Regions from separate parts of the Shewanella sp. BJSY2023SW005 genome, predicted to be linked through region 2. Evidence: predicted binding sites of a transcription regulator. Region 2 holds the regulator's gene; the other holds the start of a gene.
What was found. Region 2 encodes ArgR, which controls arginine synthesis, uptake and breakdown. Its sites were predicted from a motif close to ANTGAATANNTATTCANT; they were not measured.

Region 1: the regulator ArgR is predicted to act here: its motif matches at 4,278-4,295, upstream of ACMHXI_RS11170 (YjiH family protein).

What each region holds. Positions count from the first base shown of each region.
Region 1 is NZ_JBKORJ010000036.1:15,072-30,679, reverse strand. It holds gene ubiU (ubiquinone anaerobic biosynthesis protein UbiU) at 1-357, shown strand, start outside; gene ACMHXI_RS11185 (U32 family peptidase) at 368-1,231, shown strand; gene ACMHXI_RS11180 (DUF998 domain-containing protein) at 1,307-2,014, opposite strand; gene ACMHXI_RS11175 (methyl-accepting chemotaxis protein) at 2,531-4,075, shown strand; gene ACMHXI_RS11170 (YjiH family protein) at 4,449-5,726, shown strand; gene ACMHXI_RS11165 (two-component regulator propeller domain-containing protein) at 5,866-8,379, shown strand; gene ACMHXI_RS11160 (ATP-binding protein) at 8,355-9,506, shown strand; gene ACMHXI_RS11155 (UDP-2,3-diacylglucosamine diphosphatase) at 9,596-10,462, shown strand; gene ACMHXI_RS11150 (lysophospholipid acyltransferase family protein) at 10,477-12,225, shown strand; gene ACMHXI_RS11145 (CBS domain-containing protein) at 12,277-12,684, shown strand; gene ACMHXI_RS11140 (TapY2 family type IVa secretion system protein) at 12,722-13,021, opposite strand; gene ACMHXI_RS11135 (type IV pilin protein) at 13,018-13,413, opposite strand; gene ACMHXI_RS11130 (pilus assembly protein) at 13,422-15,608, opposite strand, start outside.
Region 2 is NZ_JBKORJ010000027.1:2,531-18,138, forward strand. It holds gene pssA (CDP-diacylglycerol--serine O-phosphatidyltransferase) at 1-679, opposite strand, end outside; gene ACMHXI_RS08315 (DUF4124 domain-containing protein) at 771-1,214, shown strand; gene mdh (malate dehydrogenase) at 1,292-2,227, opposite strand; gene argR (transcriptional regulator ArgR) at 2,513-2,983, shown strand; gene ACMHXI_RS08330 (Dyp-type peroxidase) at 3,044-3,979, opposite strand; gene ggt (gamma-glutamyltransferase) at 4,078-5,721, opposite strand; gene ACMHXI_RS08340 (ABC transporter ATP-binding protein) at 5,994-7,037, opposite strand; gene ACMHXI_RS08345 (ABC transporter permease) at 7,034-8,665, opposite strand; gene ACMHXI_RS08350 (Fe(3+) ABC transporter substrate-binding protein) at 8,705-9,721, opposite strand; gene ACMHXI_RS08355 (hypothetical protein) at 9,937-10,392, shown strand; gene ACMHXI_RS08360 (glutathione S-transferase N-terminal domain-containing protein) at 10,354-10,944, opposite strand; gene ACMHXI_RS08365 (ferredoxin--NADP reductase) at 10,958-11,707, opposite strand; gene ACMHXI_RS08370 (DUF5610 domain-containing protein) at 11,822-12,400, opposite strand; gene ACMHXI_RS08375 (phosphoglycerate mutase family protein) at 12,538-13,044, shown strand; gene ACMHXI_RS08380 (FMN-binding glutamate synthase family protein) at 13,054-14,544, shown strand; gene ACMHXI_RS08385 (hypothetical protein) at 14,662-14,874, shown strand; gene ACMHXI_RS08390 (hypothetical protein) at 14,888-15,157, opposite strand; gene ACMHXI_RS08395 (ABCB family ABC transporter ATP-binding protein/permease) at 15,218-15,608, opposite strand, start outside.

The DNA.
Region 1 (15,608 bases), on a different contig from region 2:
TTGATTGACAGCTCGGGGTTGAACGAGCAGATGGGCTACCCGGTTGTGTGCAAGGGACGTTATCTGACCGAAGAAGACAGCCAGCCGGGCTTTTTGCTGGAGTCCCCCACCAGCCTCAATACCCTGGACTTGCTGCCGGAACTGGCCCAGGCCGGCATAGTGTCACTTAAAATTGAAGGTCGCCAACGCAGCCCCGCCTATGTGGAACAGGTTACCCGGGTTTGGCGTCAGGCGCTGGACACCTATCAGAATGCGCCGGAGCGGTTCCAATCCAAACCCGAATGGCATGCCGCGCTGGCCAAAGTATCCGAGGGACAAACCACCACGCTGGGTGCCTACGAGCGCAGCTGGCAATAGGAAGTTTTCTATGAATATTTCTCTTGGCCCGCTGCTCTATTGCTGGCCCAAAGCACAAGTGCAGGCCTTCTACCGTGAAGTTGCAGACAGCACTATTCCACTGGTTTATCTGGGTGAAGCCGTTTGCAGCCGCCGCAGGCAGATGAAGTTTGCCGATTATCTGGCCCTGGCCCTTGAGCTCAAAGCCGCCGGCAAACAGGTTGTATTGTCGACTCTGGCCTTGATAGAGGCACAATCCGAGCTTAAAGAGCTTAAAAAGCAACTCGATAATGGCGAGTTCATAGTTGAGGCCAATGATATGGCCGCCGTTGGTATGGCGCGGGAGCAGGGACTGCCTTTTGTCTGTGGTGCCAGTATCAATAACTACAACAGAGCCAGCCTGGAAAAGCTGCATCAATGGGGCATGCAGCGCTTTGTGATGCCCATTGAGCTGTCAAAAATGTGGCTGCAAAAAGTCACCGCCCCGACGCCAAACTTTGAAATTGAAGTACTGGGTCATGGTTATTTGCCATTGGCGCACTCGGCCCGTTGCTTCACCGCCCGTCATCAAGGGTTGGCAAAGGATGACTGTCAGACGGTATGCATCAAGCATCCAAAAGGCCTGGTCGCCCAGACCCAGGAGCAACAACCACTATTGCGACTCAACGGCATACAGACTCAGTCGGCAGCCCGCTGCGATCTCAGACGGGAAATACCAGAAATGAAACGTTTGAGTGTTGACTGGTTCAGGGTTTCACCGGATGGCCATGACTCCATCGCTCTGGCGGAGTCTTTACTGCAAAATGCAGGGAGTGAAGTCGATGCTGAAACAGGCAAAGAAGCCTGTAATGGATATTGGCACGGCGCGCCTGGCATGGTCTATCAAAGACTTTGATAGACCCCGGGACTAACGCCTCCCCCTAAAGCAAGCCTCTAAGCAAGAAGCCATAGCGTCTCTGCCGGGCGGCCCTCAATAAGGACTTTCAACAGGCTCCTGTTCATCGGGGGCCTTTTTTGTGCACAGCAACAAACACAAGACCCAGAGCATAAAGCTGCCGAGCCCCAGCCATTCGAGGACTGCCGGCCACCAAAAGTCAGGCCGAGGTAATTGCAGCACCAACTCATGGTAAAAGGGGTTATCCCCCTCGGTAATACCAAGTTCAAGATGCGGTAGAAACAGAAAAGCGCCCAGACTGACGCCGCTGATAAGCGCCGGGATCAGAGTCCACAGAGTGGCGGCACCAAAGGGGCGCTGCAGCAGATAAGCCAGGTAGCAGCCGACGCTGATACAGCCAAAGATAAAGAACCACTTCAGCATCAGGATATGAAGGTGATAGACATTGACGGGAAACAGGCCAACACCGGCCAGGGCCATACAAGTCAGGGTCAGGCTGAGATACAGGAGATGGCCGCTCAATAAGCGAGACAACTGCAGGGTGAATAACCAACAGAGCACCAGGCTCAAACTGCCGAAGAACAAACCACCATTGAGCAGTACCGCCAACTTAGAATGGCCATAACTGCCCAGCTCACTCAGGCTGTGATTGAGCAGGCTGAACTCCCGCCCATCGCCGCTCTGATAGCCCCAGATAACCAACCCCAGGCCAAGCAGCAGTCCAAAGAGTCCCAGCAAACCAAAGCTCAACGCCATTCTTGCCAGTCTCTGTCTTCTTAACATGCCAGTGTATGCCCCGGATTTATTCTCTGCTGTCTAACTTACATGCTCCAGTTTTTTTTTAAAGCCCGGGCAAGGTCTTTTTGCGTTACCGATCGCTTATTTACCCGAGTTTAAACAACAAAATTCGCTTCCGGTCGAATTATTGCACTTTGGTGCCTCGGCCATCCTTTGCTGTTTTGGCATATCCTCCCGCAGGAGATGACAATAGCCTTGATTACCAAGATCATGCCGGGTCTGGAAACTACAGTTCCGCCCAGGAGAAAAAATACAGCGCTAGCAGATTTCACTGTGTCCAGCCGTTGGATAGCTTGTTTACAGAGTTTTATCCCGACCAAAACACTGACCATCGAAGTTTTCAATTAGTATACATATCAATAACCTGCAAACGCTTTACCTCTAAAAAATTTGCAAAAAGCGCTCACTCAAATAACCACAAAAATGTTATGCTTATCACACTTAAAATGATAATAAGGCCTGAATCAATATCGGGCCACTAACTCTGAGCCGGAATTAAAGATGTCCAGAAGGAATTCCACCACCACAGACAGGGAAGTCTGTCTGCAATCCACCGACGAACTCATTTCCACCACAGATCTTCGCGGCGTTATCACTTACGTCAACCCGGCCTTTGCTGAGATATCGGGTTTTTCTGAAGCCGAGCTGTTAGGCCACAGCCACAACATGGTTCGCCATCCCGACATGCCCAAGGCGGCCTTTGCCGAAATGTGGCAATGCCTCAAGGCCGGCAGTTCCTGGCGGGGATTGGTCAAAAACCGTTGTAAGGACGGTGGTTTTTACTGGGTCGATGCTTTCGTGTCCCCCATCTTTGAGCAGGGAAAAATCATTGGTTATCAATCTGTCAGGGTTAAACCCAGTCAAGGCACCATCAAACGGGCCATCAAGGTATACAGTCGCCTGAATCAGGGCAAAAGGGTCAAAGATCCGCTGACGCTGACGCAAAAACGCTTGCTTTCGGCACTGATGGCCGGCTCTGGCTTACTGCTTAGCGGCTATATCTGGGGCTGGGGCGTGGTGTTGGCCGGAGCCATGTTGATGGCGCTCAATCTGGCTATCTTCTATGACGAAGCCTTTCGTATTCCGGCACGATTGATGGCACTCAAGCAAGAGTACGACTCTGTCAGTCGCTTCATCTATGCCGGGCACGATACGTCATCCGTGCTCGAATTTCAGTTGCAGCGTAAGGCCGCCATGCTTCAGGGCGTTTTGGGCCGGACTCAGGATCAAGCGCTTAAAACCAATGATATTGCCGCTCAGTTGGTGGTGGCCACAGAGCAGGCCAGAGTCGGCATGGATCTGGAACAACAACAGATGCAGCAGATAGCCAGTGCCATCGAAGAACTGCATGCCACTATCAGTGAGGTGGCCGACAACACCCAGGCAACCTCAGGCCGTATAGATGAGGCTTATGGCCTCTGTCGTCAAAGCCGGGATGTGATGCATCAGAACAGTGAACATATTCTCCACCTGGCCGATGATGTTGCCAGGGCGGCTTCCAATGCCAAACGCCTGAACGATGAAGCACAGCAAGTTGCCAACGCCATGTCGGAAATCGACGCCATTGCCGACCAAACCAACCTGCTGGCTCTCAATGCAGCCATAGAAGCAGCCAGAGCCGGCGAACAGGGACGCGGCTTTGCGGTGGTCGCCGATGAGGTCAGAGCCTTATCCGGCCGCACCCAGCAGTCCACCAAGAGTATATCTGCCAGCATAGAGGCCATGTTCAGCATGCTGACCCAGTGGGCCAATGAGATGGAAGCCAGTAGACAACAGGCACAGGAGTGCGCCACTGAAGCATTGTCGGCTGTGGAGTCCATCAACACAGTTAATCAGGGGATGGCTGAAATACACGATCTCGCCAGACAAAACGCCGTGGCGGCAACCCAGCAAGGGCAAGTAGTGCAAGAGATAGCAGGCGGCATACAGACGATTCACGGCGCCACCAATGACAATGTCAGCGCCCTGTGTCAGGTTGAGCAAGCCGTATTGCAGTTAAAGGCCAGTGCCGACAGGTCGCTGAACCTGAGACAGACTTTCGGCTGATACCAAAGCCCAGGTTCAGCCTGAGTAACAAATATCTAACCATTTCTTTTTGAAGGATTTTTCATAAGGAATTGCTCAAATAATAATTAAGCAAGGACAGGAAATAACTATGCTGTTGTGATCAAAGAGACAGAACTGACAGCGAATGAATTTACATAGCCGCGCTAAGGGGGTAATCTTGCCCCCTTAAATTCGGGGGCCGGTTGAATGAAAATGCATTCAGAGCCAATATTGCCCCTGGCGAGTAGCTTTGTTACTCATCCAATTAGTGTAGATTCAGGGTGTAATAACCGTGGCAGACGAAAAACAACCCCGCAACATAACAACCATACTCACCTTCCTGGTGCCATCTCTGCTCGGCGTCTTACTCTTTATGACGCCTATCAGCTATAACAACGAACTGACCATTCCTGTGGCGGTGTTGGCCGGTGAACTCAAGAATTTGCTCAATGATTATTTGACCAGCATAATTTGCGCCATAGTGGTATTTACCGCCACGGCCAGTGTATTGGTGAAACTCCTGCGCCCCGCTTTTATCCGCCGCAGCAAGTTTCTCAATTCCCTGTTGAATATCAGCCCTGCCTGGCTCTTGGTCAGGGTTTTGGGCGCCATATTTATCTGTCTGACCTTCTTCCAGGTTGGCCCTGAGATGCTCATAGCCGATTCCACCGGCGCCTTGGTGATGAATGGCCTGTTGCCACTGCTGTTCTGTGTATTCTTTTTTGCCGGTATGTTCCTGCCTTTGTTGCTCAACTTTGGCCTGCTGGAACTCTTCGGAACCTTACTGACCAAGTTGATGCGGCCGGTGTTCAACCTGCCGGGACGCAGCGCCATCGACTGTATGGCCTCCTGGCTCGGGGATGGTAGCGTTGGTATTTTGCTGACCAGTAAACAGTATGAGAACCGCTTCTATACCCAGCGTGAAGCGGCGGTTATCGGCACCACCTTCTCGGCAGTCTCTATCACTTTTACCCTTGTGGTACTCACCCAAGTGAAACTGCAGGCGATGTTTGTACCCTTCTACCTGACAGTCTGTCTGGCCGGTATTGTTGCCGCCATAATAGTGCCCAAGTTGCCGCCGCTGTCGCGCAAGAAGGATATTTATATTGATGGCAGCCCCAGACAAAAAGATGATGAGTCGCTGCCAGCAGGTCATAACTCTCTGTCCTGGGGACTGGATCTGGCGCTCACCAAGGCGTCCCACACAGGTGGCGTATTCAAGGTGCTCTCCGAAGGGGTGAAAAATGTCATCGATATGATCTTCGGTGTGCTCCCCGTCGTAATGGCATTAGGTACCATAGCTCTGGTCATCGCCGAATACACCCCGGTATTTAACTATCTTGGTAAGCCTTTTATTCCATTGTTGGAACTGATGCAGATCCCCGAAGCTACCCAAGCCTCCAAGACTATAGTCGTCGGGTTTGCCGATATGTTTATCCCCTCGATTCTGGCCACCAGCATAGAATCCGACATGACACGCTTTGTGATTGCGGCGCTGTCTGTCACCCAATTGATCTACATGAGTGAAGTAGGTGCCTTGCTTATCGGCAGCAAGATACCGGTGAAAATTTGGGAGTTGTTTGCCATCTTCCTGCTGCGAACCCTGGTTACTCTGCCTGTGATTGCCGGGATGGCACATCTACTGTTCTAAGGGCAATTTAGCCGGACTTCCCCACAACGGCCGCTACATGCGGCCTTTTTTTATTTCTAAGCACTAGAATGTGCTCACAAAATTCGCATTTCGGCCACCAGCATCTACACTGAAAAAAGTCCGTTTTTGAGGCTTTTCGGTGAAAATCTTTGCGTTTCTGCTCCTTTTTACGGCACTTTGGTGCCTCGATAGCCTGACACCGTCATTGGGCTATCGCCCCGTCCTTGAGCAATTTCAGGCCGAAGACGGCTTGTCGATGAACACTGTCAATGACCTCGCCACAGACGATCGTGGTCACCTGTGGATAGCCACTCAAGCCGGACTCAACCGCTTCGATGGCGAACATTTCAGAATCTACAGTAAGCAGGACGCTCCCTACGGCCCTAGTGGCAATCACATTGAAAGACTGTTGTTTTCAAGCCAGAAGGAGTTGTGGCTGCTGACCTTGAGCGATGGCCTGAATCTTTATCATCCGGACAGTGGCCGCTTTGAAATATTGGGTGCCGAAGCCGATCTGCCGCTGACCGGGATCCGCGAGCTGGCAGAAGACAAACAAGGCATGCTCTGGCTGCTGATGGATGATGCCAAGGTTTGGCGCTACGACCCCAAACGCCGCCAACGCCTGGATAGCCAGCAGCTTCAGACAAATACCGTTTCACAACTGAGGTTTTATGCAACACCTTCCGGCGACTTGTATCTTGCAGGAGACTCGCTCTGGCAGCTGGATGACAGCAAGTCCTGGCAACAGATGGCAATATTGCCGCAGTCTGCTCCGGTAGAGTCTCTGATACAGGCCAAAGACGGCAGTTTATGGCTCGCAAGCAAAGGAACGCTCTGGCACTGGTCTTTGGGAACCGAGGCCGTGCCTTACTCCATCAACCAACTTGGCGATGCCGGCATTCGGCATATGGTTTTGGATCCACAGCAACGGCTCTGGTTGGCGGTGGATAAACTCGGTCTGCTGCGATTTACACCTCAAACCCGGGAGCTTCTTTGGCAACAAAACAGCGATGGCAAGACCATCCAGACGCTGCATCTGGATGACAGCAACCAACTTTGGATAGCGACCAAGGGAGCCGGTCTCGGTAAGCTGGATCTCAATCAGGAAGCCATGGGAAAACTGCTCCCCAACAGTTTCGAGAACCACAACCTGGGTAATGGCGATGTCAGAGCGATTTTTCGCGATCATCTGGGGCAACTCTGGGTCGGCACCGCCAGCGGCCTTTATCAGGCACTGGAGTCTGACTCGGGCAAAATTCAAGGCTTCAAACCCTCGCCGCTGGCAAGCCAACTGCTGGATAAGGCCTTTATCGGTTTTATCAAAGAAGACAGTCAGGGCCGGCTGTGGATTGGCACCCGGGGCGAAGGCTTACTGATCTTCAATGCCGAGCGCGACAGCTATCTGCACTATCGCCATCAGGCCAATGAACCGGGCTCACTGCCGGCCAACACCCTCTACAGTTTAACCTTTGATCAAAGTGGCATTGCCTGGATAGCAACCAAAGAAGCCGGAGTCAGCCGTTATCTTGGTATCGAAAAAGGCTTTGCCGCGCCGGACGCCACGCCGCTGCCCAAAACAGAAACCACTTCGATACTGGAGGATAACGGCGGCAATATCTGGATCACCAGTTACGGTGAAGGCCTATTCAGGCTCAAGCCGGATGGCAGTGTATCTCATTGGTCCACGGATACTGAAGTCCCTCTACCCAGCAAGCATCTGTTTTCCATCTACCAACATCCGGATGGACAGTTATGGGTAGCATCCAGCGACGGCGTATTCTCATTCACCCCGGATCGCGGGCAGTATCAAATGTTTGATCGCCAACACGGCCTGATAGGCGATGTCGCCTACCTGATGCAACATGATGCCGACAACAAACTCTGGATTGGCAGCGCCAGCGGCCTGTCATGGCTGGATCCCGCAACAGGCACAAGCCGGAATTTTGCTTATGAAGATGGCTTGCAAGCCAACGAGTTCAACTTTGGCGCCGGGTTTCTCGATCGGGACGGTAGCTTGTTTCTCGGCGGTGTAAAAGGTCTCAACCATATCCAGCCCCCCGCTTTACCCGCGAGGAAACCTCCGGCGCAGCCGATCATAGATGAACTGCAGGCCCTGGGGCAAACACAAGAGCACGCACCAAAACCCTGGAGCCGACAGAAACTGGTTCTGGGGGTTGATGCCTTGCCGTTGAGTCTCAAATTCCACAGCCCGAACCTGCATCACGCCAGGCATCTTGAGTATCAATACAAACTCGAAGGCATGCAGCAGGAGTGGCTCAATACCCGGGGGGCCAGAACCGCCTTCTTTCCGGCGCTCAAACCCGGTGACTATCGCTTTATGGTCAGAGCCGTGGATATTGACGGCAATACCAGCCCGGCGCAGAGCCTGCAGCTGAGCATAACCCCCAGGCCCTGGCAAAGCCCCTGGGCTTATACTATTTACAGCTTATTGTTGCTGAGCTTGATATTTGGCTTTGCCTATAACAGGTGGCAGAAGTTTATTGAGCAACGAAAACTGCTGCAAAAGGTGGCGAGCAGCGAGCAAAAGCTGCAACTGGCACTTATTGGCAGTGGTGATGAGTTTTGGGATTGGGATTTGCAGGCTCAGGAGGCCAATCGCAATAACGCATTTCTCTGCCCGAAACCCACCTGAAAGATACGCTGGAGCGCTGTGTCCATCCCGAAGACTTGCCGCTCATCTGGCCCGAGATTGATGCCTGCCTCCATAAAGGCCGGCAAGAATTTGAACTCAGCTATCGCGGCAAGACCCAGGACGACAGCTGGCTTTGGGTACTCAACCGTGGCCGGGTCATGGCCAGGGATCAAGAGGGGCGCCCTTTAAGGATTACAGGAACCATCAAGGATATTCAGAAACTGAAAGAAACCGAATCGGCACTGCGTCGTTTCAATCAGGAGTTGGAGCAGAGGGTTAAACAGCGCACTGAAGCGCTGCAACAGAGCAATGATGAACTGAACCACACCCTGGAAGAGTTACGACTGGCGCAGTCTGAGCTGCTGGATAAGGAGAAAATGGCCACACTTGGTGGTCTGGTTGCCAGCATCACCCATGAAGTCAACACTCCCATAGGTATCTGTGTCACCGCGGCTTCGCATCTGGCGGAGAATGTTAAAGCCTTCAACAAGCGCTTTTACGCCGAGGATGTCGATCAGCAGGATTTCGAACAGTACCAGAGTGAAGTGGCCGACTGCAGCCGACTGATGCTGACCAACCTGGAACGCGCCGCCAAGCTGATCCGCAGCTTCAAACAGCTCTCCGTCGATCAGTCCCATGAAGAACTGCGGGAATTTAACCTGGGGCACTATCTGGATGAGATTTTCCTGTCGCTCAACCCCATGCTACACCGCTCGCCTCACAAGTACAGCTATCAATGCCCGGCCGACATCACCCTCAACTCCACTCCGGGCGTCTTTTACCAAATTATCAGTAACCTATTTACCAATTCGCTGGTACACGCCTTTCCAGAAGGAAGCGAGGGACGGATGTCGCTCAATGTCAGCCGCACAGATAACGGCATAGAGCTTGTCTACCGTGATGATGGTTGCGGCATGAATACCGAAGTACAACAAAATATTTTTGTTCCCTTTTTTACTACCAAACGCGGTAAAGGCGGCAGTGGCCTGGGGATGAACATAGTCTATAACCTGGTGACTCAAGTACTTGGCGGCGAGATCCGCCTGATCAGCGCACCGGGTCATGGCAGCGAGTTCCGCATCATACTGCCAAATGATATCGAGGTAAGTTCAGGGGCGTCACAATAAGGTCATCAAGACGTCACTTCAAGGTCAAATAACTGACTTAGAGTCTTTCACAGTCAAACCCGTTTCACTGGTTTTATCCAGGAGCCGCGATGAAAGACAGCAAGTCATTGGTCAACAAACCATCGACATTTCACCCATCCTCCCGCCGCGCAGCCGAGTCTGTCATCAAGCTCAACGCCCTCTGGCTCTCGGATATTCACCTGGGCAGCATTGACTGCAAGGCCGAATATCTGCTGCATTTCCTAAACAGCGTTCAGCCCAAAGTGCTGTATCTGGTGGGGGACATAGTCGATATCTGGGCCCTCAAACGCCGGGTATTCTGGCCCGAGAGTCACAACCAACTGCTGCAAAAACTGCTGCAAATGGCACAGAGCGGCATCAAGCTGGTGTATCTGCCCGGCAACCATGACGAGCTGTTTAAGGACTACCACCAGCTGCAACTCGCCGATGTCATTATCAGCAAAGAGTACAGACATCAAACCCTGAGTGGCAAGACCCTGCTGATGCTGCATGGCGATCAGTTTGACTCCGAAGTCTGTATCGGCCGCATCACCGCCCGCCTCGGCGATCACCTCTACGATGTCTTGATGTTTCTCAACCGCCAGTTGCACAAGGTTCGCCGCCGTCTCGGTTATCCCTATTGGTCTTTGGCCGGCTTTATCAAGCAAAGAGTCGGCAAGGCTCAACAAGCTATCAACAGTTTTCGCGAAGCCGTGGTGCGTTATGGCCGCAAGCAGAAGGTGGACGGCATCATCTGTGGCCATATTCACCAGCCGGAGCTCACGGAAATGAGCGGTTTTATCTATGCCAATGATGGTGACTGGGTAGAGAACTGCACCCTATTGACTGAAACCCTCGAGGGCGAGCTGCAACTCGAGCGCTGGAATGAACAACTGGGCCGGACCGAAGTACTGAAACGCTTCGCCTGGCAGGGACAAGAACAACAAGCTGCTTAAATCAGGTACCCATTATGATGTTTACCGTCGATAAAGTCGTGGAATCCAATCTGCCCAATATCAACAGCAAGCCTTGGCTCGCCAAGCCAACCAAGGCCTTACTGCGTTATCTTCTCAATGAGCGGGAGTGCAATGATATCGCCGGCCAATTCAGTTTTCTCAAGGGCGTGGATTTTGTTGAACAAGTGCTGGAAAGCTTTGCCGTCAGCTATACGGTGCCGGACAGTGAGGTGGAAAACATTCCCCATCAGGGCCGAGTCGTTATCTTCGCCAATCATCCAATAGGTTCGCTGGATGCTCTGGTGCTGATAAAACTTATCAGCGAAGTCAGGCCTGACATTAAAGTGGTTGCCAACGAGCTGCTGATGACACTGACGCCACTGCACAATATCCTGCTGCCGGTTCGCAATATGACTGGCGGAACCCCCAGACAACACCTGGAGAAGATCCATCAGCATCTGCGCAGTGAAGGCGCTGTGCTCATCTTTCCATCGGGTGAGGTTTCCAGGCTCAGACCAAGCGGCATTCGCGATACCCAGTGGCAAACCGGCTTCCTGAAGATGGCTATCAGCTGCAATGCGCCGCTGCTGCCCATGTATGTCGATGCCAAGAACTCGGCGACCTTTTACGGTGCTTCCATCTTGTATAAACCTTTGGCTACCCTGCTGTTGGTGAAGGAGATGTTTAAACAAGCCAGTAATACTCTGCCAGTGCGTATCGGCGAGCTTATCCCGGCCGAAGCGGTCAGCGGCAGTGACTTCCCACTCAAAACCCGGGTCAGTCTGCTGAAGAACCACCTCTATCGCATAGGCAAGAACCGCAGCCCACTGTTCAACACCCAGAGTGCCATCGCCCATCCGGAAAAACGTCGTGAGTTGCAACAGGCTTTACTGCAGTGCGAACAGCTTGGTCAAACTCAGGATGACAAACAGATTTTCCTCTATCGCCATCAGGGCAGCAGCCCAGTGATGCGGGAAATAGGTCGGCTGCGGGAACTGGCTTTTCGCGCCGTGGGTGAAGGCACGGGAAAACGCAGAGACATAGACAAATACGACTCCAGTTATCTGCACCTGGTACTCTGGGATCCCAAGGAACTGGAGATAGTCGGCGCCTACCGCTTTGCCGAAGTCGCCCGCTTGCACAATGCAGGTGAAAACCTCTACAGTGAGTCACTGTTTCACTATCAATCAGAATTTGCTCCCTATTTCGCCAAGGGCCTGGAGCTCGGCCGCAGCTTTGTGCAGCCTAAATATTGGGGAAAGCGCAGTCTCGATTATCTCTGGTACGGCATAGGTGCCTTTCTGGCTCGTCATCCCGGCTACCGCTACCTTTTCGGTCCTGTGACCATAAGCAATCAGTTGCCGGCACAGGCCAAGGAGATGTTGGTGCACTTCTACCTGCAGCAGTTTCCCTGTAAGACACAGCTGGCACAGTCTTTCACGCCTTTTGGTCTGCCTCCTGAGCGCCAGGCTGAGCTGGATAAGCTCTATGTTGATTCAGATTACCAAGGCGCATTCAAACTGCTCAAGCAGACCCTTGCCAGTATGGGCGCCGCTGTGCCAACTCTCTACAAGCAATACGGCGAACTTTGCCAGCCTGATGGGGTGCGCTTTCTCGCCTTTGGAGTAGATGCCGACTTTGCCGACTGTATCGATGGTTTGGTGCTGGTGGACTTGGACAAACTCAAGTTCAAGAAACGCAGCCGCTATATCGATTGTCATCTGCAGGAACTCAATCAGCAAGATGACAACGCTCCGAGTTAGCATTATTGACAGGGCTCTGATATAACAAAGAAAAGGTTATGGAGGATCCCTATGCAGCTCTGCATCGCCGATATCATGATCACCCGGGTCGTTACAGTGGAAATGGACGACCGCCTGAGTGTGGCCAAAGAGATATTTCATCATGCAGGCTTTCATCATCTACTGGTGGTGGATGATGAAGGCAAGCTGGAAGGCGTCTTGTCCGAGCGGGATCTGCTGCGGGCCTTAAGCCCCAATCTTGGCAGCGAAACGGCCACCAGCAGAGATCTGGAGACCCTCAATAAGCGGGTGCATCAAGTGATGAGCCGTAATCCTGTGACCGTTGCGCCGCATCTAGGCTTGGCGCAGGCATCCAGACTACTGCTGGAGAAAGATATAGGTTCACTGCCGGTACTGGAAAACGGTGAGATTGTCGGCATAGTGACCTGGAAGGATCTATTGCGAGCCTATTGCTGTTAACCACAATAGGCTCAGACTTCATAGGCCTGAGTGAAAGCTATCTCAGAGTTACCTCATCCAACTTACGGGCCTTTTCAGAGCTGAACTCCTCATTGAGCAACACACACTCACTGGCCTGCTTGATATAGTAACGTTTCCCCTGAGCATCCTTGAGCGGCTTGCTACTCAAACGCGCCATCAATAGCGGCTGCTTTTCCAGATCCCAGCGATAAAAGGCAATTTGCTCTCCCTTGCTGGTGATCAAGTGACACTTCACCTCTTGCCGCTCGGCGGCTTGGGCAGTCAAAACGATACCGGGCAAGATGAGCAACAAGCCATATTTGATTGATTTCATCATTTCCAACACTCCGCAGAGGCGCCGCCTTTAACCCCGGCGTCAGTCAAGGTCAGCGTCTTGCACTTGCTGTCACGACTGGCCTGTACCCCTTGCGCCGTTGCTGTCAGGGTAAAACTGTCGGTGCCGGTTGACGCTATGCTGTAGTGACCATTTTCAGTAATAAAGGGGCTGGCATTGAGCCCCAGTTTGGTCATATCCGTGGCGTAAGTGCGATTGTCCAAATAGTACTGCTCCTGCAGATTGGCCAGTCGCATCAAGGCTGCATGAGCCTCAGCCCTGGTACTCTTGGCAATGTACTGCACATAAGAGGGATAAGCGATCGCCGCCAGTATGCCGATAATGACCACAGTGATCATGACTTCAATCAGGGTAAAACCCGCTGCTTTTTTCATCTCTTATCCTACTCATTCACATGATAATAAATCTTGTTGGTACTCAGGCCTGTATCCAGTGCCACTGTACCGGAACAGTTTTCACCGGTTTCATCACACTCACCGCGACCAATAATCAAGGCAGCATCTGGATTGTCCGGATTATCGGGGTCATCTGGATCTTTGGGTGGAGTAATGATCTTGGGTGGCTGAGGAATACAATCCTCACACACTTCCAAAAACTCATAATTGTAACGCCCGCCTTTATGCAGGTCGAAGCTATATAAACGGCCTGTTGATGATATTAAGCAACTACTCTCGGTTTCAGCTGTATCCTGAGCAGGAACAAAGGAGGTGAAGTAGACACGCCCTTTGATGATGGCCGAAGGTGAAAGACTCTTCTCACCAATGACAGAGAAGTTATAGTACCAGCCCAGCTTGGTACCAAAGTCGATATTCTCACTGTCGCTGCTTGGCGCCGCAGATGTCACATTGTAAAGGTTGGCCAAAGTGATCGGGCTGGGCACAGTCGCACCTGAGCCGCCAAAAGTCTTGGTCACCACGTTGCGATCCTGCAGCACAAAGAACATATCTTCAGTATCAGAATCAAGTGGTGATGCCCTGTTACCACTGCCGAGCGTGACGGCATCATAAGGTACGTTTTGATATGCCGTAGTAGTACTGGTGTTACCGTCGGCATCTGTCGTCGTCACCCGGGTGACATTGGTAAATACCGTCTGGGCTACCACAGGCTCATAGAAGAAGCGGCGATCGGAAGATGCCAGCGCGCCGCCCACAGAGGCAAACTTGAAGCCACTCCAACTGGAGGTGTTTTCTGAAGGCATATCCATGCGCCAGACATTACCACCAAGGTCTGCGGCATATAACCTGTCTGTAGCACCATCGCTGTTGCTGTCCAGAGTGGCTATTGAACCGGCAATACTGTGTTCTATGCCGGTCAACGCTGTGCCACCACCGACACCAAAGCTATGCTTGAGTACTCCGGTTTCGGCGTCGACCAAGTACACATTGCGGCCATCTGAGTTGCTGCCTGTGTTGGCGTCATATCCCAGATTGTAACCACCGCCGAAGATCACTACAGGTTTATCCGAACCCGGCACCTTAGTCACAACCGGTGTCGACCAAGTCTGCCCCATATTGGCAAACCCGGCGCTATTGTTGTCAATCCGCCACATCATTCGAGGTGAATCCGGGGCGGTAACATCGAAGCCATAGTAAGAACTCCCGCCCCGGCGCATGCCGAAAAAGATCCAAGCCTTGGTAATGGCACCCGAGTCGTTGCGCTCCAAATAGGAAACCGGCGAGCCATCTATGCCATAAACACTGTGACCATTGGCATAGCTGTTATCTCTGAGTTCCTGCACATTACTGAGTAGCTCATAGGGCATAAAGGCCCAACTCTCTTCAACACTGCTACCCGTGTCTTTGAAGGCATGTAACATACCATGGTTGGTGCCAACGAAAATGCGCACATTGCTATTGCCATCGCCACCAAAGTCAATGGCAAGCGGTTGCGAGTGCATGGGGTCACCCATGATATCGCCGCGAACCCCGTTGTAATCGTCAGAGGTAAATTTGCCGTTTTCATCTTTATCGACATTTTTACCCCTGATCCACTCAAAGGCTTTTTCCAGCTCAGAGCTTTCTGTACCGGCGGCTACACTCATGTTCATATGAGTCAACAAGGCAAGGTCACCACCGGCATAGCTGGAAGCCTGATTCTTGCTCAGAGTCGCCAGGCCGCCACCTACCTTGATGTTACTGTAGAGAGTACGGCTGTCAGGTACTATGGTTCTGGCTGCACCGCCTTCCTGTACATCGTTGCCATCAGGGTCCGGAGAGCAATTACTCCATAGACTACAAGCCGTGTCCGCAATACCACCCGAACTTGAGATAGCCGGTCTGTCGTTGGCATCTATCAGTACGCCAGAAGGGTTCACCTTCAACTTCTTTAGGTTACCGGCCCACTTGGGCCCTTGAGATGGGCTGAACAAGGCATAATAGGCAGAGTCCAGAGTACGGGTTGGGTCAGCATTACTGAAGGCTACCCCAGGCGCCGAAAACCTTTGTCCTTCGTCCGTGATACTGTCAAGCACACTACTGAAAGCTTGCTGTAATTCAGCCACGCTATTGGCGGCATGGTATTCTCCACCACCTCTCCTGGCCGCCTCCACCAATAAAGGCTCAGCAGCAGA
Region 2 (15,608 bases):
CATAGAGATAAAATAGCAGACAGAGAATTAATGCAGGCTCGACCGAGATCACCACAAATACGGCCACTACCAGCAAGATCACCAGGAAGTTCACCTTGCCACGCCAATCGACTTCTTTAAAGGAGTGATAGCGGAAATTACTCACCATCAACAGACCGGCAACGGCCGTGACCAGGGCCACCAATATGCCTATATCATGCCCTGAGACGCCGTAGCCCTGCCCCAGCCAGACACTGCCAGCAATAAGAGCCGCTGCGGCCGGACTGGCAAGCCCTTGGAAGAAACGTTTATCGGCCACTCCTACTTGGGTATTGAAGCGCGCCAGACGCAAGGCAGCCCCGGCGCAATAGATAAAGGCCGCCAGCCAACCTATTTTGCCCAATTCAGAAAGCCCCCAGTTATAGGCTATCAAGGCCGGAGCCATACCGAAGGATACCATATCTGCCATCGAGTCGTACTCGGCACCAAAGGCACTCTGAGTGTTGGTCAAACGCGCCAGACGACCATCCAGTCCATCGAATAACATGGCAACAAATACAGCAATAGCCGATGCCTCAAAGTGCCCATTCATGGAAGCGATAACAGCATAGAAGCCCGAGAACAATCCTGCCGTTGTCATCAGATTGGGTAACAGATAGATGCCACGGGTTTTTATTGTTGGCTTGGATAAATTTTGCATACACTTAACCTGATGGTGTAATAAAGGTCTATAGCGGCAAAGATAACACACTTGCTCAGACAAGCTCACCCTGCAGAAACGGAAACAGACAATGATAAGGATCAGCCTATTTATGGCTCTGTTGGCATTACTCGGAGCCAACGCTGCCTCGGCAACGCCCATCTATACTTGGGTCGATGAAAATGGCGTTACCCACTACAGCCAAGAGCCGCCGCCACAACAACAAGCCACCGAACTGGACAGCCAAAATCTGCAACCCGCCAGAATTGGCACGGTCGCGCCGCAGCGAAAAGATGACGTTGTGCAGGAAACTGAGTCTGAGAAACAGGCCAAATTGATCAAGGAGAAAGATGCGGCCCAGGCTCAGGCTATTTGTGATAAGGCCAAATTCCAATTGGATGTACTCAATACCCACACCAGACTGCAACGTAAAGATGAGGCCTCCGGTGAAATGATTAAGATGACAGAAGAAGAACGGCAGGCGCAGATAAAGGAGCAGCAGGAAAGAATTCGGCTGTTTTGCCAAAGAAACTAGCCAGCAAGGCCAGAGTAGAATAAGTTCAAGTAGCAAAAAGGAGCGCCGCGGCGCTCCTTTTTATTCCCTGAGTCGACTTACTTAACGAAGTCTACACCCAGTTTGATATCCGCCTTCAAGGTATCCAGCATGGCATCACGGGCGTTGGTTTCAAACGCGCTCAGCTCTCCATACGGCAGAACCTTTTCGATACCATTCTTGCCGAGTACCACTGGCTGGGCAAAGAATTCAGCGTGCTCGCTACCACCATCAACATAGGCGCACTCGATCACATTGGCTTCACCCTGCAGACCGCGGATCAGCGACAGACCGAAACGGAAAGCGGCCTGGCCCATGGACAGAGTCGCGCTGCCGCCACCGGCTTTGGCTTCAACCACTTCAGTACCAGCGTTTTGAATACGCTTGGTCAGGGCAGCAACTTCTTCATCAGAGAAGCTGACACCTTCAACCTGAGACAACAGAGGCAGAATGGTCACACCGCTGTGGCCGCCAATCACATTGACTTTAACATCGGCAACGTTCAGCCCTTTGGCTTCGGCGATAAAGGTTTCAGAGCGGATGACATCGAGAGTCGTCACACCGAACAGACGGTTCTTGTCGTAAACACCGGCTTTTTTCAGTACTTCAGCAGCAATGGCCACAGTGGTGTTCACTGGGTTGGTGATGATACCGATCAGCGCTTTGGGACAAGTCGCGGCCACTTTTTCAATCAGGTTACGGACGATACCGGCATTGATATTGAACAGATCAGAACGATCCATGCCCGGCTTACGGGCAACACCGGCAGAAATCAGCACCACATCGGCACCTTCCAGTGCAGGCGTTGGGTCTTCACCGGCAAAACCTTTAACTTCAACTGCTGTCGGGATATGACTCAGATCCACGGCAACCCCAGGCGTTACGGGGGCGATATCATAGAGTGACAGCTGAGAGCCGGCAGGCAATTGGGTTTTCAACAGAAGGGCAAGAGCCTGGCCGATACCACCAGCAGCACCAAGTACAGCAACTTTCATAGTTATCTCCGTCAATTCTCGGAATTATGTGTGACATAGATCTAATTCTGTGATGGCGCAACATTAAAGGATCGTCACAAAAATAGCAATTATCCCTTAGTCATATGACTCTGTTTCATCAAAAGCTGAATTAACTTCAGCGTTTTCTACTGCCCACTGAGGCTTCTTTTACCCACCAAATGACCTGAATTGCATTTTTATGCAGACATCTTGGGTATTTGTTGACACTTATCCGTTTGATATGCAGAATGGCCGGGATTTTCTGAATAACGACAGAAGAAGATGATGCAAGCAAGCAAAAATCAGGATGAGCTAATCAGAACCTTCAAGGCTCTGCTTAAAGAGGAGCGCTTCGGCTCCCAGAGTGAAATAGTCAATGCACTGCAAGCCGAAGGCTTTGCCAATATCAACCAGTCCAAAGTCTCGCGCATGCTGAGCAAGTTCGGTGCCGTGCGCACCCGTAACGCCAAGCAGGAGATGGTCTACTGCTTACCGGCCGAACTAGGGGTGCCTACTGCCGGCAGCCCGCTGAAGAATCTGGTATTGGATGTGGATCATAACCAAGCCATGATAGTGGTGCGTACCAGCCCGGGCGCGGCGCAGTTAATTGCCAGGCTGTTGGACTCCATCGGCAAGCCAGAAGGTATTCTGGGCACTATCGCCGGTGATGATACTATCTTTATCTGCCCTTCCAGCATCAAGACCATTGATGAAACCCTGGAAACAGTGAAGTCGCTGTTCAATTACACAGACTGAGTTGAAAATGCCATAAAAAAACGCCCTTCAATGAGGGGCGTTTTTGTTTTTATCGCGCTATTAATCATCAAACTGGATCATGAAATCCAGAGAAGGGGCAAAGAAAGAGGAGCCTGTTACCGCCTGAGTAAAGTGCATCAGGTGATCATGGTGCCCTTCTCCGTCACCGAAAACCATACTGTGAAGCATCTTTTCAAAATGGTTAGGTGTCTTACAGGTGGAAATAAACATCAAACCCTGCTGTTTTACAGAACCATAGGGCATGCTCTGACGCAGGATCTCCATCGACTCACCATTGTCATACTTGAGATTTACCCGCTTGATATGTGCCGTCAGCGGTTTGTCTTCCGAGGCGTACTCTATGTTGTCCTGCTTGGTGCGGCCTATGATGTCTTCCTGCTTTTTCTGCGGCAGTCTGTGCCACTTACTCAGATTATGGACATATTTCTGTACATGAATGTAGCTACCGCCGCGAAATGCATCGTCTTCATCACCTACCAGGGCTACAGCTTGACGGCCTCTGCCCTTGGGGTTTTCTGTGCCATCGACAAAACCGGTCAGATCGCGGCTGTCCATAAAGCGGAACCCGCGCTCCTCCTCTTCCAGTTCAGCCAACCCTTCCAGCATTTCGTTGACCTCATTGGCTACCAGATGAAGAATATCCAGGCGATCACAACGCAGGTGAATAAAAATATCGAACTCTATCGCCGGCGCATCCCGGTTACCCGACTCCATAGCAGGGAACGGCCTGAGTTCAGCCGGTCTGCTTCCCGGATAGAGGTGATCCCAAAAGTTGGCACCAATCGCCACAAAGGCGTTAAAGGCACTGTCGGCATACTGATCTGCCAGCTCATACAAATACTGGGCGACATTGGCCAGGCAAGGACGCAGTTGTGACTCTCCGCCTTCGTTGGCATTGAACATCAGATAAACGCTGTGCAGATTTCCCTCAGCGCAGATTCCCAGTTGTTCCCGTGGCATAACCTGTGTATCCATTTGCAATCTACCCTTTCAGATTAATTCATCTTCGGCCTTATTATCCGCAACTTGAGCATTAATTTGAATTAGCTCACGCACGTTTTTGCCGATTGCTTTCAATAACCTGATGCCTGCCCGTCTTTTCGGGACTCGGACGCTCCCCGATAAACGCCGCTTTCAACATTGACGCCTATGGCCTGATAACCACCAAAAGCTCCGAGAGAATCACTCAAAGTATGCCCCTTTTTCATCAGCTCACGGCGGGTCTCCATGGAAAAGCCCGACTCGAGACTGATATAACCGCCATCTGTCATCTGCTCGCCGGTCGGTTGGCTAGAACCTGTATGCAGTATTCTTGGAGCATCGCCCGCCTCCTGCAGGTTGAGGCCAAAATCAATCAGATTAATCATGATCTGAGCGTGCATCTGGGGTTGGGTGGCTCCCCCCATGACGCCAAAGCTGAGCCAAGGCTTGCCATCTTTGGTGACAAAGGCCGGAATTATGGTATGAAACGGTCTCTTACCCGGTGCATAGGAGTTAGCACGCCCGGGAGTGAGATCAAACAGCTGGCCCCTGTCCTGTAACACAAATCCCAAATCCGGAGGCGTCATGCCTGAGCCCATGCCACGATAATTGCTCTGGATGAGAGACACCATATTGCCTTCTTTATCAGCGGTAGTGAGATAGATGGTATCACCGTGTAAAAGATTGGGATTACCCGGCTCAACACTGGCGGCGGCTTTGTCAGCATCGATAAGCTTGGCTCTGGCGTAGTTGTATTCTTTGGAGATAAGTGAGGCTACCGGCACTTTGGCAAAGTCCATGTCGGCGTAGAACTTGGCTCGGTCGGCAAACGCCAGCTTTTTTGCTTCCACGAAATGATGCACATATTCGGCGCTGTCCAGCCCCATGGCCTTGAGATTAAATGGCTCCAGGGTTTTAAGGATCTGCAGTGCCGCTATTCCCTGGCCGTTGGGCGGCAGCTCCCAGATATCATAGCCCCGATAATTAACCGATACAGGCTCGACCCACTCACTCTTGTGAGAAGCGAGATCTTCATAGGAAAGATAACCGCCCTGTTGTTGCATATAAGCGGCAATACTGCGGGCTATCTCTCCTTTGTAAAAGACATCCCGGCCCCCCTTGGCAATTTTTTCATAGCTGTTTGCCAAAGCTGGGTTTCGAAACAATTCACCGACGGCCGGCATGCGGCCGCCTGGCATATAGGTTTCTTTAAACCCCGGGTATTTGGCCAGCTTGTCACCGCTGCGAGCCAGATAGAAGGCTATGAGCTCGGAAACCGGAAATCCTTCACGGGCATAATGAATAGCCGGTGCCAGGTTATCCTTCATGGGCAATTTGCCGAACTTGTCATGCAGTTCATACCAGCCATCCACGGCACCGGGCACGGATACGGGCAAAGGCCCATAAGGCGGCAGATGCTCAAGCCCTTTGGCCTTGAGCATCTCCAGCGACAAAGAAGCCGGACTGCGGCCAGACGCATTGAGCCCATAGAGCCGCTGCTCTTTGGCGCTCCAGACAATGGCAAAAAGATCGCCGCCTATGCCTGAACCCGTAGGCTCAACCAACCCCAGCATGGCATTGGCAGCAATAGCGGCATCTACGGCACTGCCTCCTTGCTTAAGAATATCGACCGCCACCTGAGTCGCCAGTGGTTGGCTGGTTGCCGCCATGCCATTGACCGCATAGACTTCAGAGCGGCTCGCAAAGGCCGCGCCCGTGATTCTGTCCATCGCCATGCTTCCCGTGCTGCAGAAAACAGCCAAACTCCCGATGACGCCGAGTAACAGCTGACGACATGAGTTGTTGCTGATATTCCGTATCCCTTGTGCGTCCTGCATTTTATTATTGCTGTAGTTATGCATCTCGCCTCCGCTCTCATCCCGGAGCGGCGCATGGGCGAGTCCGGGGTTCAGTGAATACCTATGATGAGTTCAATCAAACCGATTGCTTGGTATAACACAGAGACAAACAAATTATCACCCACAGCAAACTTATGAAACAATTGTTGTTAACAGCCATTACCGAACAACACCAACGGATGTTCCAGTGCCGACAGCCTGACTCTCTGCCCTGGAGAAAACTGTACCTGATGACTACGAACCTCGAGTATGACGCCCTCTTGCTGCACATCATAATGGCAAACATTGCCCAGAAAACGCCGCTCGGTAACCACGGCCAGGCCCTGTTCGTCGGGTCGTAACTCCAACTGCTGTGGCCGCAGCAACAACTCGCCCTGCCAGTTCAGTGGCAAACCATGGGGCAAAGAGCTTTTAAGTCGACCGATTTGAGTATCGACACAGTGTTCGCAGCTGACCAGGGCCTTAAGATAATTACCGCTGCCGAGAAAGTCCGCCACATAGCGATTGACCGGGTTGGCATAGAGAGTTTCAGCACTGCCTTGCTGCACTATTTTTCCATCTTCAAACAGCGCCAGGGTATCGGCAAAAACAAAGGCTTCATCCTTACTGTGGGTCACAAATACGGCGCTGACGTTACGGCTCTTGAGGATCGCACGAATCTCCAGCATCAGCTCGCCGCGGACCTGGGCATCTATGTTGGAGAAGGGTTCATCCAACAACAGCAGTTCAGGCTCATAGGCAAGCGCCCTGGCAATCGACACCCTTTGCTGTTGACCGCCGGACAACTCGTGGGGATAACGTTCAGCAAGCCCCGGGAGCTTGACCAAATCCAGCATCTCCTCGAGCCGGCTCAGACGCTGCGCCTTGTTCAATCCCTTGACACCAAAGAGGATATTCTGCGCGACCGTCAAGTGGGGAAACAGGGCATAGTCCTGAAAGATCATCCCCACGCCACGCTCCTCTCCCGGAACCTGTAGCTTATCCGTGGTTACTGCACGGCCGCTGATATGAATTTCACCGGCGGAGACCGGCTGCAGTCCGGCAATGGCTCTGAGCAGAGTCGTTTTACCACAACCACTGGGTCCGAGCAGGGCGGCAATTTCACCGGCTTGCAAGGTAATGCTCAGCCCTTTGAGCACCTGCAGGGCGCCATAATGGCTGTGGAGTTGCTTGACACTCAGGGTCGACATCAGTTGTTTTGCTCCAGCGAACGGTTGAGGTAAATCAAGGGCACCAGCCCCACCAACACAATGACAATAGCCGCCAGCGCCCCCTGCTCCAACTGCTCATCGGAGACGTATTGGAACACTTGGGTAGCCAGGTTGTGAAACCCGACAGGGCTTAGCAGTAAGGCAGCCGGCAACTCTTTCATCGCCTCGATAAATACCAGCAGCAGAGCGGCAAAAATACCGCTGCGCAGCAGTGGCAGATGGATTAATGCCAGTACTTTACCCGGTGTCTTGCCCAGGCTGATGGCCGCCATGTCGAGAGAAGGCGACAACCGTTTGTAACTGCTCTCTATGCTGCCGATGGCGATGGCGGCAAAGCGAATACAAAACGCCAGCACCAGGGCGGCGATACTGCCGGTGAACAGCAGCCCCGGGCCTTGGCGCTCGAACAGGGCATAGAGATCATCGATTCTGAAATCAAGCCAGGTCAGCGGAATAAGCACGGCAATCGCCAGCACTGTGCCCGGCAGTGCATAGCCGGTACTGACCAGACGGGATGGCAACATGTCCCACTTTCTCGGGCTCAGGCGGCGAATGAACATCAAGAGGATAGCCAAGAGCAAACACAATACACTGCTGATGGCGGCGACTGTTAGGCTGTTGAGACTGTACTGCCAAAAGTCACTGTTCCAGCTCTGTTGCCAGTAATCCAAGGCGTAACTGCCGAGAATGACAAATGGCAAAACAAAGGCCAACAGCAGCAACAGCGAGCAGTAGCCGAGCGCCAACCACTCACGCCAACCTTTGAGCCGGTAAGGCTCTGGCGCCTCCAGCAACAGCTGCTTTTGAAACAATTGCTGTTTGCGCCTCGCCATACGCTCCAGCGCAAACAGAGTAAAGACACCAAGCAACATCAATAGCGAAATTTTAGCCGCGGCCGCCAAGTCACCATAGGCTCGCCAGGTGTCGTAAACAGCCGTGGTCAGAGTGGATACCGCAAAATAATTGACCGTCGCCAAGTCAGCCATGGTTTCCATGGCCACCAGGGCGACACCGGCCGCCAGCGCCGGGCGCGCCATTGGCAGCGACAAACGCCAGAAACTCTGCCATGGCGAGCAGCCCATCACCTTGGCTGCATGCTGCAAACTTAAGGATTGCTCCAGAAACGCAGTGCGCCCCAAGAGGTAAACGTAGGGGAAGAGCACCAGCGACAACATCACTGTGGCGCCGCCCAGAGTTCGAATATCGGGAAACCAGTAGTCGGTTACCGATTGCCAACCAAAACTTGCGCGTAAAAACCGCTGCACAGGCCCGGCATAATCCAGTAAATCGGTATACACATAAGCGACAATATAGGCCGGCATGGCCAGCGGCAACAACAGAGCCCACTGGAACAGGCGCCGGCCCCGAAACTCACAGCGCGCCACCAGCCAGGCAGCCGGCACCGCCAAAAGCAGACTGCCGACACTCACCCCCAACATCAGCCAGAAGGTATTGGCTATGTATGACGGCAACACAGTGGCAAACATCTGCCCAAAGCGGGTTTCACCCGGTTCGAACGCCTGCATGACCAGCGCCAGCAAAGGCGCCACCATAAGGCCGCAGACGGTAAACCCCGCCCACGACCAGCCCTTGGAGAAGGTCAGGATCACCGCTATTCCCCTACAACCTTTGCAAAAACGCATTCAAGCTCAGAGATCAAACTTAACCTCATCGAGCAGTCTCAGCGCCGCCTGATGGTGCTCTGCCAATTTGTAGACAGGCAAGTCATCGGCTTTGAAGTCACCCCAGGATGCCACCAGTTCTGAGACAGGCACATCGACCTTGACCGGATATTCCATATTGACCTCGGCATAACTCTGTTGGGCGGCATCCGAAGACAGATACTCCATCAACTTGAGGGCATCGGCCGAGTTAGGTGTATGCTTGGCCAGCGCCATACCCGAGACATTGATATGGGCACCGCGATTTTCCTGGTTCGGGAAGTTGATTACCGCCGCTTCAGCCCATGGCCGCTGTTTGGGGTCTTGCAGCATCTTGCCATAGTAATAGCTGTTACCGATGGCGATATCACACAAGCCTTCTTTCACCGCCTGCACCTGCGCCCTGTCGTTACCCTGAGGCTTACGGGCCAAGTTACTCTTCAGTCCCTGAAGCCAACTCTTGGCATCGGCTTCACCGTGGTGGGCTATCATGGAGGCCACCAGCGCTATATTGTAGGGATGCTTGCCACTACGCATACAAACCTTGCCCTTGTAGCGGGCATCGGCCAGGTCTTCATAGTTGATCGCCAGCGGCCCGAGGCGCTCCTTGCTGGAATAGAGATTACGCACCCTCATGGTTAGGGCGTACCAGTTTCCTTCGGGATCCCGGTATTGGGCCGGAATATTCTGCTTGAGCGCGTCACTTTCCACCTGTGTGACCAACTGCTTGTCCACCAATTCCTGCAAACGGGAAAAGTCAGACGTCAGCACCAGATCCGCCGGTGATAAGCGTCCTTCACGGGCCAATCTATCGGCGATGCCATCTTTGGCAAACACAAAATTAACCTTCACCCCGGTAGCCTGACTGAAGTCATCCAGAATGGGCTTGACCAAAAACTCCTGACGATAGGAATAAACCGTCACCTCACCGGCGGCGGCCACCGGCAGCGTCACGCTGGATGCGGCCAACGCACTGCAAAGTATCAGACCTGTTTTGTAGCTCATATTCTTCGGCACTCCATATTGGGATGAGTAATTTAATGAGAACTATTTCTAATCCACTTTGTTTTCAGCCTAGTGCAAAAATTCTGGCAAGGGGAATACAAATGAAATAGACAGAATGGCAGCGGCTGGGAGCAAAGCGATTGGAATCGGCCGAATTGTCGCAAACTAAACTAAACTGAACCTTAAAACCCATGCATGGCGAGGGGGAAAACGCCTTGGATATGTTGGAAATCTTGCTGGCTGTGGTGTCTTTGCTACTGATATTGTTTCTGTTCCGCCACAGATTAAGGCCAGGAAAGCGACGGCTGGCCAAACCTGTTACGCCGCAGGAAAAGCAGTATCACTGTGTCTCCATAATGTTGACACCAACTGCCTGCCAGGCGATAAGAGCGCTTGAAGGCAAGCGTTTTTTGTCGAAGGAGGCGCCCAGGCTTCCCTTGCCTGAGTGCGATTGCAGCCAATGCGACTGCAAGTATCAACATCATGAAGATAGAAGGGTTCCCTTCAGCGACCGACGGCTGGATTATGGCATGAGCCATGATCTCTACGGTGCCTTCGGTGAAACCAACCGCAGGGACAACCCCAAGGGCAGGCGTTACTCCGACTTGGCCAAACCGCAAATTACCGAGAAATCATCTAGGACGAGTATCTCGGAAACTCTGCCTGAGTGACGCAGATTCCTGCCAGTGTGCCAGGGCTGGCACTACTTTACGCCAATCGAGATCCGGATGACGAAAATCAAGGTATTCGAGTAGCACCAATAGCAGCACCTGCCTGGCATCGAGTGGACCGCTCGCGATGATTCCCTGACGCTCCACCTCCATCAAGGCTCTGAGCAGGGCCTGCTCGAAACGGCCGCTCCAGAAAGGAGAACGAACCCCCTCCTCTTCACGCATCTGTTCCTGCCTTAAGCCAACGGCGCTATCCAGCGCGCCTTTGAGCAGTGAGAACTGACACTCATAGGCCCAGTTTCTGGATGGCCCAAAGAAACGATCCTGGCCGAATTTGTCGTCCAGAAAGCGGACAATGACTTCGCTGTCGAACATTGCGGCGCCATCGTCCAAAAGCAGACAGGGAATTTTCCCCAAGGGGTTAACTGACAGTAACTCGTCACTGTTATCGAAGGGATTGACCAGCTTTTCATCCAGCGCCAAACCCAGCTCGCGGGCAATGACCCTGACCACGCGGGCATAAGGCGAAGCTGTAGAGTAATAGAGCTGCATCCAGACTCTCCTGTTACCAGTATTTTTCGACTGTTATCTGTCCGGGGGCCCGGCGCAGGTTTTTGGCCAAGCCTTTATCGATAAGTGCCGCCGTAGCCCCCTGGATCATTCCGGGATTACCACAAAGCATCAATTGCGAGTCCTTTGCACTTATGCTCAGCCCGGCCTTGGCCTCTATCTCACCGCTTTGCAACCCATCCGGGATGCGATAACGCAGCGCACCGTCAAAGTCTTCACGAGTGACACTGGGCACAAACACAAATTGCTCGTGATAGGTCTGTTGATAGCCGCGGATCTTATCGAGATAGGCGAGATCCTGCACTTCTCTTACCCCGTAAACCAGAACCACTTTATCAAACCGTTGCCAAGGCTCCTGAGTATCCAGCATGGAAAGAAACGGCCCCACAGCAGTACCTGTTGCCAAAAACCACAGGTGGCGCCCCTGTAATTCCCCTTTAGGGATCTCATCCAGGGTCATAAAGCCGGTGGCTTTGTCTGTCACACTAATACTGTCACCCGGCTGCAAAGATTGCAGGTCTGGCGACAACTGGCCTTGATCTACCGCCACCGCCAGTATTTCAAGATAGTCAGTCCCGGGGGCATTCACCAGAGAATAGGCCCGGGCGATACGTTTATCATCCCGCACCTGACTGAGCTTGATAAACTGGCCGGCAATAAACGGCGCTATCTCGGCGGCTATCCTCAGGCTGAATAACTTGCTGTTCCAATCGATACGCTCAATGACCCGGCCTTCAGTCCACATAGCTTCTCCTTAGGTAACACAAGACGATTATTGCAGCATAACTCCATATTCAGCCAACAAAAACCCCTCATAGTGAGGGGTGTTATCTGCAGGTAAGGTTTCGCGTGAGCTCAATTATTCCTGCTCTGTGCTAAAGCTGTCTCTGAATGCCTGCAACCCTTGCTGTACCAGGGAGTAAGTTTCATCTACCCCGGCCTTGATATCGCCTTCCAGCACCTTGAGCCCGGAGAGAATATCCGTCGCCTCTTTAAAGCCCTGATCTATGGCGCCGCCTATAACGTCCATAAAACCGGACAGCTGACTGTCAAAGTCCATGCTGGAATTTTGCTGCTGGTAGACACTGAAGAACTGAGTGGCAAAACTGACAATTCTGTCGGCCGTGGCCTCGGGAGAAGTATCTATCTGCTGATCCTGCACCTGCTGCAGGGCATTTTCCCCCATGTAAGGTGCCAGTTCTTCATTGATGGCCTCAATCGCGGCGCGATATAAGAGACTCATGGGTTCGTTGCCGCTATTGAGGCTTACCTCCTCCTGCGCCGCCAGAATAGCGTTATTCATCAACTGCTGGCTGACATGGCGGGTGCTCTTGCTGCTGGCGACTTCAGATACCGCCTTGCCATGATTCCCGTCCAGTTGTTGGGTCTTGTCCTTGGCCACCTCAGATACCTGAGCGCCATGATTGCGGATTTCCATCTTGGTTTCCTCGTATGAAAAGCGTATCTCAGGTTAATTATCGACCAGTTCAGTAATTAGTTTAGCGATTGTTTACCCAGACCGATAGTCTGAGCTATGATCCCGCATGCTATTTAAGTATTTGATAGGAAATAAAAATGGTAAGAATTTTCCTACTGCTTTGTCTTTCTGTGTTTTTTAGCTTGCCATCCCTTGCCGCTGACACCAATCAAACCATATTTCTGGTTAGGCACGCGGAAAAAGCCCAGGGAACCGATCCCGGGCTGACAGCCGCCGGTAAAGCGCGAGCCGAGGCTCTAGCCGAGGCATTACGGGACACCCAACTACAAAGGCTAATGTCGAGTGAGTTTCGCCGTACTCAGGAAACCCTGGCGCCGATTGCAACAGCCAAACAACTCAGGATAGAAGTGTTTCCAGCCAAAGCCGGCTTGGAGGCTCACATCAATGCCATAGCTGATGCGGTTAAAGCCAGCCAAGGCAATGTGCTGATCGCCGGCCACAGCAATACAGTACCGGCCATCATTAAGGCTCTGGGTGGCCCCCTGGTTAGCCTGAATGAGCAGCAATACGACCAACTGTTTATTCTCACCTTGGGAGAACAGGGGCCCACAGGCCTGGTAACCACCCACTTTGGCAGTCAATAAGGATAGAAGATGCGCGAGCAAAACTGGTTTATGTGGGGGCTGGAACTGTTTTCCGGCCTGTTTCTGATAGTCGTCGGCTTAGGGCTTTTGGTGATCACTTACATGTATATCGCCGATGTGATGCAAACCAAGCAGGCGGTGCGGCATAACTACCCTGTTGTAGGCCGATTCAGATATTTCTTCGAGAAAATGGGCGAATTCTTCCGCCAGTACTTTTTTGCCCTCGATCGGGAAGAACTTCCCTTTAATCGCGCCGAGCGTAGTTGGGTATATCGGGCGGCGAAAAATGTTGATCGCACCATAGCCTTCGGCTCCACCAGGCCACTGGAAGCCAACGGCAGTATCATGTTTATGAATACGGCCTTCCCAACGCTGGATCAAGACGTTGTGCCACCAACGCCTGTGGTTATTGGCCCGGACTGTGAACATCCCTTTTCCACCAGCGCCATTTGCCATATTTCCGCCATGAGCTTTGGCGCCCTCTCCCGCCCGGCTGTTACCGCCCTTTCCCATGGTGCGGCGCAGGCAGGATGCTGGCTCAACACAGGGGAAGGCGGCCTCAGCGCCCACCATCTCAAGGGAAATTGCGATCTGGTGTTTCAGATAGGTACCGCCAAATACGGTGTTCGCAATGCCGAAGGCCACCTGGATGATGACAAGCTCAGGGAAGTGGCCGCTCACTCTCAGGTGAAGATGTTCGAAATCAAACTCAGTCAGGGAGCCAAGCCAGGCAAAGGCGGAATTCTTCCCGGGGTGAAAGTAACCGAAGAGATAGCCACCATTCGCGGCATCCCTGTCGGACAGGACTCCATCAGTCCCAATGGTCATATTGAATTTCACCATGTCGGCGACATTCTCGACATGATAGCCAGAGTCAGGCAAGTGACAGGCAAACCCACAGGGATCAAGGCAGTCTTGGGTGATATCCACTGGTTGGAAGATTTTCTGGAAGAGATTAACCAACGCGGCCATGAATCGGCTCCCGACTTCTTCACCCTCGACAGCGCCGATGGCGGCACAGGCGCGGCGCCGCAAACTCTGATGGATTACGTTGGCCTGCCGCTGAAAGAGAGTCTGCCATTGCTGGTGGATCATCTTCGCCGCCATGGATTGAAGCAGAGGATTAAAGTGATTGCCTCGGGCAAGCTGATCACCCCTTCCAGAGTCGCCTGGGCACTGGCTCTTGGCGCAGACTTCATCGCCTCTGCCAGAGGTAACATGTTTGCGCTGGGATGTATTCAGGCATTGCAGTGCAACAAGGATACCTGCCCTACCGGGATAACCACCCACAACAAGAAGCTGCAACAGGGTTTGGATCCCAGAGACAAATCCACCCGAGTCGCCAACTACAACAAGGCATTACACCATGACCTGGGGATGCTGGCCCATTCCTGTGGAGTCAGTGACCCAAGACAGCTCAAGCCACATCATGTCAGAGTCGTCACTCAAAATGGTCTGTCTGTGTCCTTGGATAAATATTACGCTCACTTCGATCAATAAAGATAATTTAGCTGTCACTAAAGTATAATAGTGGGTAGATTGTGCGTTATGTCACAAAAGTGGTAAGATCTTACTCCTAGTCAAGACTTGCCACTTCCAGAGGATTTTGAAGTGAAAATGACATTTGTCAGTCAGGTCCCCAAGCCGGAAACGAGCAAAACTGCATCGCTCAGCTGCAAGAATTGCAGCCGTTTGATTGAGATTGAGGGAGAGATGCTCTGTTATCGCGGCGGTAAAATAACTGAACTGACGCCGGTAAACGAAGCGAAAAATGGTTTCAACCTACTGTGCGACGGCTGGCAAGCCGACCGCAACCAAACCAAGAAATAGGATCAACTCAGGCTCAGCTGCGCAAAACCCCTTGCGACTGAGCCTGCTTTCTTGACTCACTGATAATCCCTTCCAACGCCGCATTAAAGGTTTCCGCAGATACCATAGACAGAGTCAGGCCGCGGGTGGAAACTCTCAGTCCAGCACGTAACTCAGTATGCAGTTGATTGAGGGCAACTTCGTCCATACCCCGCTTTTTCAGATTATCTGCCAAACTGTTCCAGTCTGTACGGACTTTGTCCTGCATTCCTTCGATATTGACCTGCAATACAATGTTTTCCATCTGTGCTGCCCCCAGGCTGACGCTACTTCGGAGCATCAAGTATGCGGCAGCCAGCCTGAATCAATGCTGAACTTGCACCGACTCACCTGCCTGTTTTGTGTGCTGGATCCGCCACAAACGAGCATAATATCCATCGGCGGCCAACAGGTGGTCGTGGGTGCCGGACTCAACCAACCGACCTTGATGCAACACTAAGATTTTATCGGCATCCACCACAGTCGACAGCCTGTGGGCAATCACCAGACTGGTATGGCCCTTGGCAACTTCATCGAGCGCCTTGAGAATAGCCCTCTCGGAGCGGCTGTCCAGTGACGAGGTGGCTTCATCGAAGATCAGTATCGGCGAGCGCTTCAATATCGCCCTGGCAATAGCCACTCGCTGCTTTTCACCGCCGGAGAGTTTCATGCCTCTCTCACCCACCTTGGTCTGAGCCTGCTGTGGTAATGTCTCA